Regions from separate parts of the Clostridium perfringens genome, predicted to be linked through region 3. Evidence: riboswitches for the same ligand, from Rfam matches in the RefSeq annotation. Region 3 holds a riboswitch; each other region holds the start of a gene.

Region 1 (3,526 bases), 1.1 Mb from region 3:
ATGTAATCAAGTAAAAATTGTACTGGGTGTACTATAAAAGCTCCGTTTAATATTTTCAAAAGCCCAAATATCAATCCTCCTGTAACTCCAACAGTTCTTCCATATACTAATGATAAAAGCATTATTGGAAGCATAGAAAAGAAAGTTATTCCACCACCTTGAGGATATCTAACTAAAGGTATCATATAAAGCACATAAGAAATAGCTACACTTAGTCCAATCATGATAATTTCTCTTGTTGTAATTTTATGTTTTCTTAAATCTAATATGTATAAACCTAATATTAAAATTCCAATTAAAGCTACTAAATAAACACTCATTATTTTTCACCTTCATCATACGCCATATTCCAAAAATCAAGTTCGTACAAACTAGCTCTTTTAAATATATCTATTAATCTTTTTTGTTTTTCTTCAGATAAGTTTGAACATTTTTTATCTACGTAAGCTAACCACTCATCTGTAAACTTATCAAATCCATCAGAAGCATACTCATCAATCCAAGGTTTAAAGAAATTCCCCTGTAATTTGTTAGAGTATTTTTTTGAAATATATTTTCCTATATAGCTATAACTCCATGTACATGGTAAAGTTGCAATAGCAATCTCATCTAAATCTCCGGTTAACGCTATTGCTTGCATATAGCTTGTATAACTTATAGTAGTACTCTTATATTCTCTTTTCTCTGCTTCTAATTCTGATATACCAAATCCTTTTAAATATTCTATATGTACCGCTGTTTCATCCTCCATAGTTCCCTTTGTTGAATTATAAAAGAATTTCATTTCTTCCATAGTTTTAGCTTTAACTACTCCAGCACAAAAAACTTTAGCATATTCTTTTAAATAAAGGTAATCCTGAACTAAATATTCTCTAAATTTATTCTTATCAAGAGTTCCTTCTCCAATTTCCTTTATAAATGGGTGATCTAAATACTTCTCCCATATAGGCATTGCTTCTTTTAATAATTTTTCTGTAAATCTCATATTCTATATCTCCTTTAATCTTATGATTAAACCTAATAGCCCAAATAAGAATTACCTCAAAGTTTTATAAAACTCTAACTAAAAACTTCATACAATTTTTAGTTTATAATCATAGCCTGTTATAATATGTCTAATAAAAAAATAAAAGCTACATCCATGTAGGATGTAGCTTAATTTATAAAAAGTCATAATAATCTAACCATATAAAATACTATTATAAAACTTTCTACAGGCTTTCCTACGCTGGTATTATCCAGATCAGGTTTAAGGGTTAATAACGAAATGTTATCTCTCAGCCAAAGGCACCCCTAGCTATAAAGTCTATAATTATTATATATATTTTTCCTAATAAATTCTAGTTATATTTTAAATTAAGTATCTATTTTAGATGTGTATTGATTTTTACCCATAAATTTTTTATAGTTTAAAACCTCATATAAAAATTATTCCAATAATCTCTATTTTGCATCATCATTTCTCTAAGCTCTTCGTCATTACCATACTCATCATACCACTTTTCTAAAATTTCATAGGCAATGCCATGATATAATAAACTTCCTATAACAAAGGGCTTAGCTGGTACATCACTTAGAGACATTATGGTTACACCTGTTCCTATGGTTCCATATATAATAGCTCTCTCTGGAGTAACAAAAGATTTCGCCTTCTTTTTAAAGTCAGTATCTCTTATGTATTTCTTTAATCTTTTAGGTGTAGGAATAACTATAGCTTTTATCATTTTTTTCAATCCTTAAAATTACTCTTATTAGAAATATATATTAAATATTATCTTATTATTCTAAAGTACCAATTTATTTTTCTTAAATGCATTTTAAACCTATTGGAAAGCCTAGAATATGTTATAATCTTATAAGAATTATTTTGGAAGGAGCTATTTAAATGGCGAGTAAGTTTTATTTACACAAAGGTAAAAACAAAAAAGCTGAACAAGGCAGACCTTGGATATATATTGATGAAATAAACGAATATGATGGAGATTATGAAAACGGAGATATAGTTGAAGTTTACAATCATAAAGGTTATTTCTTAGGAAAAGGCTATATAAATGACAGAAGTAAAATAACTATAAGAATAATGACTAAAGATATAGATGAAGAAATAGATGAGGATTTCTTCAAGAGAAGATTTAAAACTGCATGGGAATATAGAAAGAAAGTTATAGATACATCTTCATGTAGATTCATCTTTGGAGAGGCTGATTTCCTTCCTGGTTTAACAGTTGATAAATTTGAAGATTATTATGTAATTCAAATATCAACTCTTGGAATGGATAAATATAGAGACCTAATAGTTAAAATTCTAGTTGAGGAATACGGTGCTAAAGGTGTCTATGAAAGAAGTGATATAAAAACTAGAGAAATAGAAGGTTTAGAGCAAAGAAAAGGCTTCTTAACTGAACCATTTGATACAGATATACAAATAGTTGAAAATGGAGTTAAATACATAGTTGACTTAGAAAATGGTCAAAAAACTGGTTTCTTCTTAGATCAAAAAGAAAACAGAGCTGCAATGCATAGAATATGTAAAGGTATGGATGTTTTAGATTGCTTCACTCATACTGGCTCTTTTGCTTTAAATGCCGGTATAGCAGGTGCTAAATCAGTTTTAGGAATAGATGTATCTCAACACGCTGTAGACTGTGCTACTAGAAACGCTGAACTTAATAACCTTCAAGATAGGGTTAAATTTGAAAAGCATAATGCCTTTGATGTATTAGGAGATTGGTCAAGAGAAGGAAAACAATTTGGTGTTGTTATTTTAGATCCACCAGCTTTCACAAAATCAAGAAATACTGTTAAGCAAGCAATAAGAGGATATAAAGAAATAAATCTTAGAGGAATAAAAATGGTTAAAGAAGGTGGTTACTTCGCTACATGCTCTTGTTCACATTATATGGATGAAGAACAATTAAAGAAAACTGTAGCTGAGGCTGCTCATGATGCAAGAAGAACTTTAAGACAAATAGAAGTTAGAACTCAAAGTGCAGACCACCCTATACTTTGGAACTCTGACGAATCATATTATTTAAAATTCTTCATATTCCAAGTATTCTAAAAAAATTTTAAATCTTAAGTATAAAAAAAAATATATTGGTTAATATACTAATGTAGCAAAAATATATAAAGTTAATATCTTAACTTATAAATAAGAGGTGCCTTACAAAATCGGCATACACTCTAAAATTTGTATTTAAGGGTTAATCATTAATTTAAATATTAAATATATTATTACTATGAGGTGCTTTACATAAATGGCATACACTCGTTAAATGGTCATAATTAATTTAAATATTTAAATATCTATTTTTAGCTACTCACTAGTTAGGACTGTTTATTCTATCCTAATTAATGTACATATAATATTAGATGTATTAAAAGAGAAAGGTATCTGATTTTTTCAGATACCTTTCTTAATTTATTTATGAAACTGTCTTGGCAGAGACTATGCTAACACCTGTTCCTAAAACATCTTCTATAATTACATCTCCAACTTTAATTGGAAGTTTAACAGAAGCCTTGT
Region 2 (3,526 bases), 300 kb from region 3:
TAAGGTTTCTAAGGTCATTAATGTTGCATCATCTTTACTATTAGTTGAAAATAAAGCTCCAACACCTAAGTTATCTGCTCCCTCTTTTATAGCTTTTAAAGCTTCCTCTTTATTATGAACAGTAACACCTATAACTGCATCCTTTGGCATTATTTCTCTTGCTATGAAAACTTCCATATCATCTTGTCCTATATGAACTCCATTAGCTTTTACTGCTAAGGCTACATCTATTCTATCATTTACTAAGAATAATGCTCCAAACTCATCACAAAGCTTTTTTAACTCCTTAGCTTCCTTACACATTTCTTTAGTTTTTTTATTCTTTGCTCTATATTGAACAATGGATACCCCTCCAATTAAAGCTTCCTTTGTTTTTTCTAAAAGCTCATTAAAGGGAATTCTATAGTCTGTTACTAAATATAATTTTTTGTAATCTTTATTAATCATAAATAACCTTCTCCCTTTCCTTTATTGTTTCATCATTAATAATTGAAAGTTCATCTAAAAGATTATGCTTAAATGTCATTAACCCTTCTTTTTCTCTTAATCTTTCCTCAGCTAATTCTCCACATATTCCCCATGTAGATACTGCTTTAACCACTTCTTTAAATCTTAAATCTTTATGGTCATAAAAACTTAAAGCTAGTGTTAATAAAGCTCCTAACATACATCCAGTACCTGTAATTTTACTCATTTTATAAGTTCCATTTTTAACACTTGCACTTTCTTCTCCATTAGTTATAAAATCAACCACTCCAGAAACAACTACTATAAGATTTCTTTCTCTTGCATATTCCTTTATCTTATTTTTTGTATTTTCACTTAAAGAATCATCAAAGGAATCTATCCCAATTGAATTTGAAGTTTCACCTATAAGGGTTTTTATTTCAGCTAAATTACCCTTTATAAGTGAAGGCTCTCCCTCTAGTATTAATTTTTTAGCAAAATCTTTTCTAAGTTTTGATGCTTGTACACCTACTGGATCTAAAACAGAGGGAATTCCTTTTTCCTTTGCTATTTTCATAGAAATCATTGATGACTCCATTTGGTAAGGCTCTAAAGTTCCTATATTAACTAATAATCCATTAGCCATTTTTGTTATATCTTTTAATTCATCATGATGGGTAGCCATAAGAGGTAAGCCTCCATAATTAATGGTTACTTGTGCTAAATCATTAACTGTAACATAATTAGTTATCATATGTATTAAAGGATTTTCTCTTTTTAAAACTTCCATTTTTATTCCTCCTAGTAAAATTTATAGAAATGATGTGTTGGTCCAACACCCTTTCCAAGTTCAAAGCCATTTTTTATAGCACCTGTAATATATTCTTTTCCACCTCTCACAGAATCAACTATATTCATTCCCTTTGATAAATTAGCTGTAATAGCTGATGATAAGGTACATCCTGTTCCATGAGTATGCTTTGTATTTATTCTCTCTTCATTAAAAAGAGTAAAGTTTTCACCATCATATAAAATATCTATGGCCTCTCCTTCTAAATGTCCACCCTTAATTAAAACATTTTTTGCTCCTAATTTTTTAAGATCACAGGCTGCTTTTTTCATATCTTCTATTGTAAGTATTTCTCTACCTAATAATTCTTCTGCCTCTGGTAAATTTGGAGTTATCAAAGTAGATATAGGTATTAACTTTTCTATTAAAGTATTTTTTGCATCATCTGATAAAAGCTTAAATCCACTTTTTGAAATCATAACAGGATCTAATACTATTTGAGGCAATTTTTCTACTCTTCCTAAAGCATTACTTATGGCTTCTATTGATTCAATTTTAGATACCATGCCTATTTTTATGGCTCCTACTTCTATATCATTAAAAATAACATCTATTTGTTTTTCTATTATTTCAGGAGTAACATCCATTATTCCAAAAACTCCTTGAGTATTCTGAGCTGTTATGGCAGTTATTATACTCATTCCGTAAACTCCATTAGCAGAAAAAGTTTTTATATCAGCCTGTATTCCTGCTCCCCCCGAACTATCTGACCCTGCAATTGTTAATGCATTAAATAATTTACTCATATTTTTCACTCCTTCTAAAAAAGAAAAAGCATATACAGCCCTAAGGCTATATATGCTTTAAAATCAATTTAAATATATGTGTCTCTTGGGCTTCCCTACGCTGGTATTAACCAGATCAGGTTAAAGGGTCAAGAAATTTCATTTCTAATCTCAGCCAGACACTACTGGCACCCCTAGCTATTTTTTATGCTATTTTCTAATCCAAATGATATCATAGTCACCCTTCTTTTTCAACATACCTTTTTTGAAATTTTTTAATTTAAGGATTATAATCTTAAATATATGATGAAGCTTAGGAGGATATTTTATGGTTAGCTTAGTTTTAGAAGGAGGAACTTTTCGTCCTATTTTTAGTGCAGGAGTTATGGATGCTCTTCTTGATAATAATATAATATTTCCTTACTGTATTGGAGTTTCAGCAGGAATAACTAATGGTTTTTCATATTTTTCTAATCAAAAAGGAAGAAATATTGAAATATTAAAAAAATATAGAAATGATAAGAGATATTTAAGTCTTTCTAACTTCTTTAAGTGTAGAAGCATCTTTGGTTTAGATTTTGTATTTGATGAATTAGCAAATAAACTCTTCCCTTATGATTTTAATGCACTTTCAAATTATAAGGGAAGAGTTTTAGTAGGTGTTACAAATGCTAACACAGGAAAAACAGAATACTTAGATGGAAAAGTTAAAGATGAAAAATATATGGCTTTAAGAGCAACTTGCGCTATTCCTATACTTTTCCCAGCAATAAAAATAAATGGAAATGAATATTATGATGGTGGACTATTAGATCCTATTCCAATAAAAAAAGCTATAGCAGATGGAAATGAAAAACACTTAATAGTTCTTACTAGACCTAAAAGTTATAGAAAAACCTTAGGAAAAAGTAATAAGTTAGCATCTAAAATAGTGGGACGTAAATACCCTAACTTAAAAGATACATTTTTATCAAGACATATAAAATATAATGAAACAGTAAAATTTTGCGAAGAATTAGAAAGAGCTGGGAAGGCGATTATAATAAGACCAAATGAAGATGAAGCTATTGAAAGTTTTGAAAAAGATGTAACTAAATTAGAAGAGGCTTATAACTATGGATATAATGCCTGTATAAAAAACTTAGAAAAAATAAAGGCTTTATTTTAATATTAAGCTCTATTTTAAATCTTAATTTATATTTTAAAATTATTTTTACCATAACTAAAAGAGACTACATAAAAAATTTCATGTAGTCTCTTTTAGTAAATAAAATTAAATTTATCTTTAAAGTCTTTTGCAACTTTCTCTTTCTATTAGTTTTACAGGTAAAACTATTTTCTTAGCTATTTCTCTTCCTGTTCTCATTCTCTCTAAAAGTGTCTCAACGGCAATACTTCCCATATGATCTGTAAAAACTTTTATTGTTGTCAAGGAAGGTGTCAAAAATTTAGCAGTACATATATCATCAAAACCTAATATACTTATATCCTCTGGTATTCTTAA
Region 3 (3,526 bases):
TATTTGTAGGTATAGCAGCACCTTTAGGTGGAAAATTCATAGATAAAATAGGAGTTAAAAAAGTACTATTAATAGGTATGTCTTTAGTTATCATAGGAAATCTTTATCAAGGATATGTAACAACTAAACATCCAGGTATGGTTAACTTAATAATAGGTTTAGCTATTATGGGATTTGGTTTAGGATTCTCTATGGGAACACCAATAAATTACTTAATGCTTAGTTTAGTACCAGATAATGAGGCTACAGTTGGACAATCAGCAGTATCATTAATTAAATCCATAGGTATTGCAGTATCACCAAATATTCTTATTAACTTTATATCAGATGCAGGTAGAAGAGTACCAGAAGCATTACAAAAAGTTATGCCACATGTAGATGGAATGTCTAATATAATGTCAAATAGTGGTGGAGCTTCAAATGTTGCTAATTCAATGGGAAATGCCAGCGTTACTAATATATTTAGTCTTATAAAAGGAATGGTACAATCACAATTTGCAGCTTTAGGAGACAAATTTGCAAATAATCCTCATATGAATATTGATATGATTGAAAAATCATATATGCAAAGTTTAGATGGAGCTAAAGATGCAATAGAAACTGCATTCCAACAAACTATGAATACAGGATATACTAAATTATTCTTAACATGTGCTATTATAGCTTTAATAGGATTAATATTAACAGCTATGTTAAATAATAATTTAATAACAATGAAAAATAGAAGATTAGAAAAGAAGGAAAAAACTAATTGATAAAAAATGTTTTTTGAGTTATGATAAATAAAAACAAATAATTTTAAGATATTGCTAGGGGTGCTGTAAAAGGCTGAGAGGGATAATAAGTCCTAACTCTAATAACCTGATTTGGTTAATACCAGCGTAGGGAAGTATATTTTAAGTTGTGATTTTTCATATTAGAAAATATTATTATGATTAATTAGAGAATATATTTTTAAAAGGTTTAGCAATATTGCTAAACCTTTTTTTGTTGGTATAAAAGTCTTAAGAATATAGAAAAGAGGTGAAGGTATGATTGTTAATGGTAAGAAAGTAGAAAAAGGTGAACTTAATACAGTTTATGATTTACTAAAAAGTTTAAATGTAAATAGTAAGAGAGTTGTTGTAGAACTAAACAAAGAGATAGTTAATTCCTGTAATTATAATGAAATCTTACTTAATCATGAAGATGTAATTGAGATTATTGCCTTTGTTGGTGGAGGATGATTAAGAAGTATTTAAGAAGTCTAAACAATAAAAGGTGAGTGAAAATAAAAGAGAAAAAAGATAAGAGGGACCTTTATGAATATAAAGATTAATGAAAAGTGGAGAGAGGTAAAAGAAAATTGCACAGTATATTCTTTAAAAAATAAAGAATTTCCTGATTCTCATGTTATAGTTTTAAATGGATTTCCACTTGTAGAAGATAAGAAACTTAAGGATGGAGATAGGATTGTCTTTATAAAAAAGGGAATTATGCCTAATAAAGAGGAGTTAGAAGAACTAATGGTATCTAGGCATACACCAGGTATTCATGAAAAACTAAAAAGAATTAAGGTTTTAATAGCTGGATGTGGAGGCCTTGGATCTAATATTGCTATTTCCTTAGGAAGAATAGGGGTTGGAAGTATAAGCTTAGTAGACTTTGATATAGTAGAACCTTCTAATTTAAATAGGCAACAGTATTATATTGAGGATATTGGAGAATTTAAAGTAACTGCTTTAAAAAGAAACTTAATTAGAATAAATCCTTTTATAAAAATAGAAGCTTTAAATCTTAAGCTTTCTGAAGATAATATGGGTATTTTACAAGGCGCTGACATAATAATAGAAGCCTTTGATAATCCAGATTATAAAGCCTTATTAGCTAATTATGTTCTAGGTAATATGAAGGACAAATTTTTGATTTCCTCTTCAGGAATGGCTGGTTTTTATGATTCAAATTTAATAAAAACAAAGCAAATAACAGATAATTTTTATATTTGTGGAGATTTGGTAAATGAAGCTAAGGAAGGCTGTGGATTAATGGCTCCTAGAGTGGCTATATGTGCAAATCACATGGCTAATTTAGTTATAGATATAGCTGTTAACAAAATAGAATTTTAAAAATAAATAATAGTAAAAATAGAGTGGATTTTAAGTGCTTTTTAGACAGAGTTTATATATAAAAAATAAAATACTAGTCTAAAATATGAAGAAATAAGAAGAGTAGTGAGTAGAAAAGGGGAATTTTTTATGGACAAGTTAATAATAGGTGGAGTAGAGATAAAAAATAGACTTTTTGTTGGAAGTGGTAAATATCCTTCAAATGAAATAATAAAGGATATTTTAGAGGGAAGTGGCTCTCAAGTTATAACTTTAGCCTTAAGAAGGGTAGATTTAGATAATAAGGAAGAGGATATTCTTCAAAATATACCTAAGGATGTAATACTACTTCCTAATACTTCTGGGGCAACTAATGCAGAGGAGGCTATTAGAATAGCAAGGATAGCAAGAGCTATGGGATGTGGAAACTGGATAAAGATAGAAGTTATATCAGATTCTAAGTATTTGCTTCCAGATAATGAAGAAACCATAAAGGCAACTAAGGTATTAGCTGATGAAGGATTTATTGTCCTTCCTTATATGTGTCCAGATCTTTATGCAGGAAGAAGATTAATAGAAGCTGGAGCGGCAGCTGTAATGCCACTTGGTGCACCAATAGGAAGTAATAGAGGGTTAAAGACTAAAGAATTGATTCAAATAATGATAGATGAATTAGATATTCCTATTATAGTTGACGCAGGTATAGGAAAGCCATCACAGGCTATGGAAGCTATGGAAATGGGAGCTGCAGCTTGTTTAGTTAATACTGCCATAGCATCCTCAGAAGATCCTATAAATATGGCTAGAGCTTTTAAAATGGCAGTAGAAGGTGGCAGATTAGCTTATGAAGCTAAAATGGGAAGAGAATCAAAGTTTGGAAATGCTTCATCTCCACTTACTGGATTTTTAGATTAGGAGATGATTTAATTGAGTTTTTATGATGTAGTAGAAAAATATAGAGGTTTTGATTTTTATGGATATTTTGATTCTGTAAAAAAGGAAGATGTATTAAGAAGTATTTATGAAAGAAAGAAGAGACCAGAGGATTTACTTAATTTAATATCTCCTATGGGAGAAGAGGTTTTAGAAGAAATGGCTCAAGAAGCAAGAAATCTCTCTTTAAAATATTTTGGAAGAACAATATTACTTTATACACCTATGTATATATCAAATTATTGTGTAAATAAGTGTTCATATTGTGGGTATAATGTAGAAAATAAAATATGTAGGAAAAAATTAAATCAAGAAGAAATAGAAAAAGAGGGGGAAGCTATTTCAAAGGATGGATTTAAACATATTCTAATATTAACAGGGGAAAGTGAATATCATACTCCAGTAGAGTATATAGAAGAGAGCATTAAAACTTTGAAAGAGAAATTTCCTTCAATAACCATTGAAATATATCCAATGACAGAAGAGGAATATAAAAAGGTGGTAGAAGC
Region 4 (3,526 bases), 1.3 Mb from region 3:
TAAAAATAAGGAATAGTATTATCTCCATAGATTAGGTGGATTTAAAGTCTAAATGATATATTAATTTTAATTGTAAAGTTCACTTACTATTCTTTAAAATGGTATAATATAGCTATTAAGGATGAATTGAAAGGGAAGAAACTATGGATAGAATGCTTTTATTACAAAATATATTGGAAGCATTAGTGTTTGTTATATCAACAATTCTATTTGCTGTTTTATATGGATTAATTGATAAAAAAATAAGGTTAACTGATAAAATGTTTGGAGCTTTTAAAATAGAGCCTAAGTGGGAATGGATTATCCACATAGTTATAGCTTTAATTTTAATTGTGTTAGTTCATTATTTTGGAGTTTATATATTTAAGATATGGAACTTAGCAACTGTATTTATAACAGGTGCTATTGCTGGAATTTGTATATATAACATGAATAGAAATAATTTTTAAAAATAATTTTAAATAAGTAAAAAGTAACAGGTTAGAGAGATTAAACCTGTTATTTTTTTATAGAAAATTAAGTTTTTCTATAAAAAAATTCTTAATAAAAGTAATAAGTTGTAAATGTAAGAATAAAGAAAATATATTAACAAAATGTTAATAATACAACTTTCAATTAAGAATATGGATGATTTACACATTTGTTAATAGGGGGATTTTAAAATATAATTTTTACTAAAGATGGAGGTGAATTTTATGGCGGGAGAACAAAGAGTGAGAGATGTATATATTCAATATGATAAAAATGGAGAAACACCTAAATATGAAACACCATTAGCCGCAGGAGCAGACCTTTTTGCAGCAGAGGATATGGTTATAAGACCTTTTGAAAAGGTTGCAATTCCACTAGGGTTAAAGTTTGCAATTCCTGATAATATGGAGCTTCAAATTAGGGCTAGAAGTGGACTTTCTTTAAGAACAAACTTAAAAATTTCAAACTCAATAGGAACTATTGATGCTGATTCAGTTAGTGATATATCAGTAATTTTAGAAAATAATTATAATATAGCCAATCTTCCTTATGAGATAGCTAATGATATAAGTATATTAGATGATTTAAAAAATAATTATACTGAAGTAAGATTAAGCGACTATTTAGAATCTAAAGGACATGATATAAGTTCTTATGAGGATGAAGGAAAAAAAGCTTATAAAAAGTTATTAAAAACATATATTTATTTAGATAAGAACGGAAATCCATATGGAACTATATACATAAAAAAAGGAAATAGAATTGCTCAGATGGTTTTAGCAAAATATTATAAAGCTAATTTTATAAAAACAGATGATGTTTCTAAACTTAAAAGTGTAAATAGAGGCGGTGGATTTTGTCATACAGGCTTTTAAAATTCCATTGTTTTGTAGAGAAAACTTAAATTATAATATATAAATCGGAATAGTTAGGAAAGTTTTAGAATGAGATAGGAACTTATTCTAAAGCTTTTTTAATTTCTACTTATATTTTACTTGGTTTTAATTTAGTATATTTTTTATATTTAGCTTAAATAATTATTAAGTATATTATTACTTATTTTTATAAATTTACTTGAAATTGAAAAAAATTGATAGTATAATTTAAAAAAAGTGAATATTTAATCGTAAGTGCTAGGGGTGCATTTTATATGCTGAGAGGATAATATCTATCTAACCCTTAAAACCTGATGTAGTTAGTACTACCGTAGGGAAGCATAAACTGTTGTTTATTTATATTTATACTTTAAAAAGTTATAAATGTATCTATATAAGTGTTTATTAAGCTTGCCTTATGGCAAGCTTTTATTTTTTATAAAAAAATAGGATCCTATATTAATTTAACTGCGCAGTTAAAAAATTAAAATAAGGAGAACTAATATGAATTATACAACTCAAATGGATGCTGCTAAAAAAGGAATAATAACAAAGGAAATGCAAGTAGTTTCAGAAAAAGAAGGAATTAATATTGAAACTTTAATGAATTTAATGGCTGAAGGAAAAATTGTAATACCAGCTAATAAAAATCATAAAAGTATAAGTGCAGAAGGTGTTGGACAAGGGTTAAGAACTAAAATAAATGTTAACCTAGGAATTTCAAAGGACTGTGCCAATATAGAATTAGAGTTAGAAAAAGTTAAAAAAGCAATAGATATGAATGCAGAATCTATAATGGATTTAAGTAATTATGGTAAAACTTATGATTTTAGAAAAAGACTTGTAGAAGTTTCTACGGCTATGATAGGAACTGTACCAATGTATGATGTAGTAGGTTTCTATGATAAAGAGCTTAAAGATATAACTGTTGATGAATTTTTTGAAGTTGTAGAAAAACATGCAAAGGATGGAGTTGACTTTGTTACTATACATGCTGGATTAAATAGAGAAACAATTGAAACTTTTAGAAGAAATAAAAGACTTACTAATATAGTTTCTAGAGGAGGATCTCTTCTTTTTGCATGGATGGAATTAAATAATAGAGAAAATCCTTTCTATGAATATTTTGATAGATTATTAGATATATGTGAAAAGTATGATTTAACTTTAAGTTTAGGGGATGCTTGTAGACCAGGTTCAATAGCTGATGCAACTGATGCTGTACAAATCAAAGAATTAATTACTCTTGGAGAGCTAACAAAAAGAGCTTGGGAAAGAAATGTACAAGTAATAATAGAGGGTCCAGGGCATATGGCAATGAATGAAATAGAAGCTAATGTTTTATTAGAGAAAAAATTATGCCATGGAGCACCATTTTATGTTTTAGGACCAATAGTAACTGATATTGCACCAGGATATGATCATATAACAAGTGCTATAGGAGGGGCTATGGCAGCTTCTTATGGAGCAGATTTTCTTTGTTATGTAACACCAGCAGAACATTTAAGACTTCCTAATTTAGAGGATGTAAGGGAAGGAATAGTTGCCACAAAGATAGCGGCTCATGCAGCTGACATAGCAAAAGGAATTTCTGGGGCAAGGGACATAGATAATAAAATGAGTGATGCTAGGAAAAGACTAGATTGGGACGAGATGTTTTCTTTAGCTATAGATAGTGAAAAAGCCATTAGATATAGAAAAGAATCTACTCCTGAACATAAAGATAGTTGTACAATGTGTGGAAAAATGTGCTCTATAAGAAATATGAATAAGATTCTAGAAGGAAAGGATATAAATCTTTTAAGAGAAGACTAAAAATATTAGAGATATATTAAAAAATATTATTCGAGACTTTTAATATATCTCTATTTTTATTCTTAAATACGAACTTTAATTAATAAAAACAATATAAATACGTCTAAAATCATCTAAAAAACGAATTTTTAAATAATTTTAAATATTGACAATACGTATTTAAGGTGGTAATGTTTAATTAACGAATGATTAATTTTTAATCATTAATAATGTTCGTGTTTTGAATGGGGGATTAAAATGTCTGGTATTAGAATGGTATTTGTAGAAAAAAAAGCTGGTTTTAATGTAGAAAGTCAGATATTACTTAAGGATTTTAAAGATAATTTAGGGATTGAAGCTTTGGAGGATGTAAGAGTTTTAAATAA

Evidence for each region. A riboswitch is a leader RNA that binds a small molecule or an ion and turns the genes downstream of it on or off. The one in region 3 is predicted to bind thiamine pyrophosphate.
Region 1: it holds a riboswitch for thiamine pyrophosphate, as region 3 does, so the genes downstream of both, tenA (thiaminase II) here and thiS (sulfur carrier protein ThiS) in region 3, are expected to answer to the same signal.
Region 2: it holds a riboswitch for thiamine pyrophosphate, as region 3 does, so the genes downstream of both, thiD (bifunctional hydroxymethylpyrimidine kinase/phosphomethylpyrimidine kinase) here and thiS (sulfur carrier protein ThiS) in region 3, are expected to answer to the same signal.
Region 4: it holds a riboswitch for thiamine pyrophosphate, as region 3 does, so the genes downstream of both, thiC (phosphomethylpyrimidine synthase ThiC) here and thiS (sulfur carrier protein ThiS) in region 3, are expected to answer to the same signal.

Annotation. Positions count from the first base shown of each region.
Region 1 is NZ_CP065681.1:436,275-439,800, reverse strand. It holds gene thiT (energy-coupled thiamine transporter ThiT) at 1-320, opposite strand, end outside; gene tenA (thiaminase II) at 320-985, opposite strand; TPP riboswitch at 1,204-1,305, opposite strand; gene I6G60_RS02260 (hypothetical protein) at 1,410-1,724, opposite strand; gene I6G60_RS02255 (class I SAM-dependent rRNA methyltransferase) at 1,886-3,061, shown strand; gene I6G60_RS02250 (DUF1667 domain-containing protein) at 3,426-3,526, opposite strand, start outside.
Region 2 is NZ_CP065681.1:1,788,636-1,792,161, reverse strand. It holds gene thiE (thiamine phosphate synthase) at 1-447, opposite strand, end outside; gene thiM (hydroxyethylthiazole kinase) at 440-1,237, opposite strand; gene thiD (bifunctional hydroxymethylpyrimidine kinase/phosphomethylpyrimidine kinase) at 1,249-2,043, opposite strand; TPP riboswitch at 2,119-2,228, opposite strand; gene I6G60_RS08680 (patatin-like phospholipase family protein) at 2,351-3,190, shown strand; gene I6G60_RS08675 (LacI family DNA-binding transcriptional regulator) at 3,308-3,526, opposite strand, start outside.
Region 3 is NZ_CP065681.1:1,488,869-1,492,394, forward strand. It holds gene I6G60_RS07330 (MFS transporter) at 1-755, shown strand, start outside; TPP riboswitch at 802-905, shown strand; gene thiS (sulfur carrier protein ThiS) at 1,032-1,226, shown strand; gene thiF (sulfur carrier protein ThiS adenylyltransferase ThiF) at 1,302-2,105, shown strand; gene I6G60_RS07345 (thiazole synthase) at 2,235-2,999, shown strand; gene thiH (2-iminoacetate synthase ThiH) at 3,012-3,526, shown strand, end outside.
Region 4 is NZ_CP065681.1:2,778,732-2,782,257, reverse strand. It holds gene I6G60_RS13020 (hypothetical protein) at 144-449, shown strand; gene I6G60_RS13015 (dUTP diphosphatase) at 696-1,346, shown strand; TPP riboswitch at 1,597-1,701, shown strand; gene thiC (phosphomethylpyrimidine synthase ThiC) at 1,851-3,161, shown strand; gene I6G60_RS13005 (phosphoribosylformylglycinamidine synthase) at 3,399-3,526, shown strand, end outside.